One region of the Aneurinibacillus uraniidurans genome, then DNA from elsewhere that is predicted to be linked to it. Evidence: riboswitches for the same ligand, from Rfam matches in the RefSeq annotation. Region 1 holds a riboswitch; the other holds the start of a gene.
The links. Region 1 has a riboswitch for S-adenosylmethionine ahead of PO771_RS09275 (homoserine dehydrogenase). Riboswitches for the same ligand answer to the same signal wherever they lie in the genome.
Positions count from the first base shown of each region.

Region 1 (2,206 bases):
TGACATGGGGAGGAGTGGATAGAAGTGCGAAAGTTGGCTTTAACAGTGCTTTTCTTTCTTCTATCAACCGCAACCGCCTTTGCGGATGCCGCACCAGGCGACACAATTGTAACATACGGACAGAACTTGTCGTCAGCGCAAAAACAACAGATCAAAGGACGCTTCAATCCACCGAAGGAAGCGCAAGAAATTACCGTTACGAATGCTGAAGAGCATAAATATCTCGATGGACTATTGCCGAAGAACGTAATTGGCACCCGGGCCATTTCGTCTACGATGATTCAACTGGCAGAACCGGGTCAGGGGATTAAAGTTGAGACGAATAACATTACGGGCATCAGCAAAGCGATGTATGAGAATGCACTGGCAACAGCGGGTGTGAAAGATGCCAATGTAAAAGTCGATGCACCGTTCCCGGTATCAGGTACAGCAGGCTTAACCGGCGTCATGAAGGCGTATGAACAAGTAACGGGTACAAAAATCGACGAAAATCAGAAAAAAGTTGCCAGTGAAGAAATGGTAACGACATCGAAAATTGCCGAGCAGATTGGTGATAAGGAAAAAGCAGCCGAGCTTCTGACGCGTCTGAAAGCAGAGTTAGCCAAACAGACCGGCAAAATGAGCGACGATCAGCTGCGCCAGATGATCAACAATGTGGCACAGCAGATGGGGCTTACACTAAGTGATCAGGAAATTGATTCGCTTGTGAGTATTTTGCGCAAAATCCAGAATTTAAACATCGACTGGAGCAAGACGCTTGACCAGATCTCAAGCTATAAAGGACAAGTGCAGGATTTTCTGAATAGCAATCCGGAAGCGAAGTCGTTTGTTCAGGAGATTTTGCAGTTCCTTAAGCACTTAATTGATAAGATGCTGAGCTGGTTTGCATAATTACAGGTTGACAGGGGAGAAATATCCAAGTAAGATATGTGATAATTAAATGAATAGTACAAAAGAACAACAACTCTTATCGAGAGAGACGGAGGGACATGGCCCGATGAAGTCTCAGCAACCACAGGTTTTCCTGTACGGTGCTAATTCCATCAAAGCTTTGTACATAAGCTTTGGAAGATGAGAGGAGGATATTCGGATACCCGACCCTCTTCTTAGGAAGAGGGTCTTTTTTATAGAAACTGGAGGGGGAAATATGAAAAACATACGCATTGCTTTACTTGGACTTGGAACAGTAGGATCGGGAGTGGTGACGATTTTACAAACGCACGCCGAGCGGCTTCGCAAGCAGACCGGTGTAGCATTTGAGATAGCAAGCATTTTGGTGCGTGATACTGCGCGCCCGCGTAAGGTGGAAGTGGAACGCAGTTTGCTTACAGATAATATCGCTCGCGTTTGGGCGAGTGAGCCGGATGTTGTCGTTGATGCGATGGGGGGCCTTGTGCCAACGCTTAGTTACATGGAAGAGGCAATTGCACGTGGCTGTCATGTCATATCTGCAAATAAAGAACTGCTGGCGATACACGGGGCCTGGCTGCATACGCTGGCACAAGAGCAAGGGGTCGGCTTGTTATACGAAGCAAGTGTAGGTGGAGGGATTCCGATTCTGAATACATTAGCCCAGCTATTGAATGTAAATCGGATTACGCGTGTGGCGGGTATTTTGAACGGTACGACGAATTATATTCTGACGCGTATGGAAGAAGAAGGATTGCCATATGAAGCGGTGCTTGCTGAGGCACAGGAGCTTGGTTTTGCAGAAGCGGACCCGACCGCCGATGTAGAAGGATATGATGCATTTCATAAAATCCGGATTGTAGCTCGTCTCTGTTTTGGTGAAGAGATAGACGAGAAAGCAAGTTTGCGGGATGGGATCACTAGTGTTACAGCGGAAGAGATTGAGTTATTTGGTCATCTGGGCTTACGGGTAAAGCTGCTCGCCACAGCCGAGCGGGTCGGTGCGAGCTTGCGTGTACAGGTAGCACCAACGCTTGTGCCGCATTCGCATGCATTAGCGCAAGTGAAAAATGAATACAACGGTGTGTTTGTTACAGGGGATGTGGTAGGAGATTTATTCTTTACAGGTAAAGGAGCAGGCATGCTGCCGACAGGAAGTGCGATTGTGGAAGATATTGTACATGCGGTGCGCGGTACGACATTTATTCCAGAAACAGCGGCTGTTGCGCTTGCAGCGGAAGAAATCGTAGAAAAAACAGGGGTGGAAGCAGCCTTTTTTACTTTGAAGCCGAAAGAT
Region 1 is NZ_CP116902.1:1,846,495-1,848,700, forward strand. It holds gene PO771_RS09270 (DUF1002 domain-containing protein) at 25-891, shown strand; SAM riboswitch class I at 965-1,078, shown strand; gene PO771_RS09275 (homoserine dehydrogenase) at 1,148-2,206, shown strand, end outside.

Region 2 (2,206 bases), 1.7 Mb from region 1:
CGAAAATACAATTCATTTGTGCATAAATTTTAATGCAAAAATGAATCAATGCTGATTTTGTGTGAAAATATCCCATAAAAAAATCCCGGCTCAGGGCCAGGTTCGGATGATTATTTATATTGGTTACAAAAGGAGTGGAGAAGTTACGGGGAAATTTCAGCAAACACAACAAGACGTTGGGTATGTTCACGTGTTTTTTTATTAAATTTACCACTACAAGTAATTAAATTTAATTGAGCGTTGGATGAGGGCCCGAATATTCTTTCTAAAGGTGCTTTTTTGGTCATAAATGATTCTACATTTTTAACAGTAAAAACAAGCTTGTCATTTTTCCTGTTGTATAAAAAAATTTTATCACCACGTTTTAATTCCCTTAGGCGATAAAATATAGCCGGTCCTGTATAGTGGTCGAAGTGTCCCGCAATCACAGCATTGCCTGGTTCACCTGGCTTTGTCCAAGGCGTGAGAATGCCTACTTTTTCAAAGGAAGGTGGGACCCCCATTTGTCCATTTGCCAGTACGGAGACAGGTTCTACAGCAGCTTTAAGTTTAATCTGAGGTATTTCGATACGAACGGGTACAAATGCTTTTGAAGTATGGGCGTCAATCGTTGAGCAAGGAAAGAAAAAAATAGCGATCAAGAGAAGACAGGTTAGGATTCTCATGTTATTTTCCCCTCTGAATTAATAGTGCACAGTACAAAAAAGGGGGAAGCCCCCCTTTTTTTTGTTTATTCGCTTGCGCCGCCATAGCCTGTCTTAGGCAGTCCCTTAATATGCATTTTTCCATGATGCTTAGCATGCACCTTTTTATGGTGATGGTGATGTTTTGCTTTGTGCGTTGTATCAGGAGTAGCGGCGAAGGCTGGGAGCGTAAAACCGGCAACACATGCTGCTAATGTAAATGCGATTACCTTTTTCATGAATGTCACCTCAATAAATTTGTAATGTGCGTTACACCTATTAAGCTTCCCTGATGGTGAAAATCTATTTTGTTAATGTTACCCATGAAAATGCGGTTTACAAATGAACATTTTTGATTTATGATTGCTGATAATTGAAAAAATTGAATTCTCTTATCCAGAGAGGCGGAGGGACTGGCCCGATGATGCCCGGCAACCATCACATGAATGGTCTGTATAGACAATTGTGTGAACGGTGCTAATTCCTGTAGAACATACGTGTTCTAACAGATGAGAGGTAGCAGACGAGCGGACCGCTGCATCCAACACCCTTCCATCTGTGAAGGGTGTTTTTTTGTGGACTTTATTATAGAGGGGAGCAGGAACATGCATATTGAAACAGAGTTAGTGCGAGCAGGTATCGGAAGAGATCCGCAGACAGGGGCGGTTAGCCCACCGATTTATCAGGTGGCGACATTTGCTCATCCAAAGCTTGGGGAGAGCACAGGATATGATTATTCCCGAACGGCCAATCCGACCCGAACTGTTCTGGAGGATGCAGCGGCCAGATTGGAGAAGGGGGCAGTTGCTTCGGCGTTTGCTTCCGGTATGGCAGCGGTAACGGCTGTGCTACATCTGTTTGCGCCGGGTGATCATTTGATCGTAACGGAAGATTTGTACGGGGGTACGTATCGTGTGCTTCGAGAAGTGCTGAATGTGTATGGGGTGCAGGCGAGCTTTGTTGATACGAGTAACCTGAAAGAGGTTGAGGCAGCTATTCAGTCAGACACAAAAGGGATTTTTATTGAAACCCCAACCAATCCATTGATGAAAATAAGTGATATTCCCTGTGTAGTCGCGCTGGCGAAGGCACACGGGTTGTTAACGATTGTAGACAATACATTTATGACGCCGTATTTACAGAAACCGCTTGAGCTTGGTGCAGACATTGTCATTCACAGCGCTTCTAAATATCTTGGTGGACATAATGATGTGATTGCTGGTCTGGTCGTGACGAAGGATGAGAAGTTAGGTGAGCGAATTAGATTCATTCAGAATGCGATAGGAGCCATTCTTGGTCCGCAGGATTCATGGCTGTTGCTGCGCGGATTGAAAACGCTGGCGCTGCGCATGGAGCGGCAGCAGTATAATGCACAGGTGATTGCCGAGTGGCTTTGTAAACAACCGCAGATCGAGGCCGTGTATTATCCGGGGCTTGAAAATCATGAGGGGTATGAAGTGAACCGGAAGCAGGCATCCGGTGCAGGCGGCATGCTGTCGTTTACAGTGAAGGAAGAGGAACTT
Region 2 is NZ_CP116902.1:3,581,943-3,584,148, reverse strand. It holds gene PO771_RS17935 (class F sortase) at 144-665, opposite strand; gene PO771_RS17930 (hypothetical protein) at 731-922, opposite strand; SAM riboswitch class I at 1,073-1,199, shown strand; gene PO771_RS17925 (trans-sulfuration enzyme family protein) at 1,289-2,206, shown strand, end outside.
Region 2: it holds a riboswitch for S-adenosylmethionine, as region 1 does, so the genes downstream of both, PO771_RS17925 (trans-sulfuration enzyme family protein) here and PO771_RS09275 (homoserine dehydrogenase) in region 1, are expected to answer to the same signal.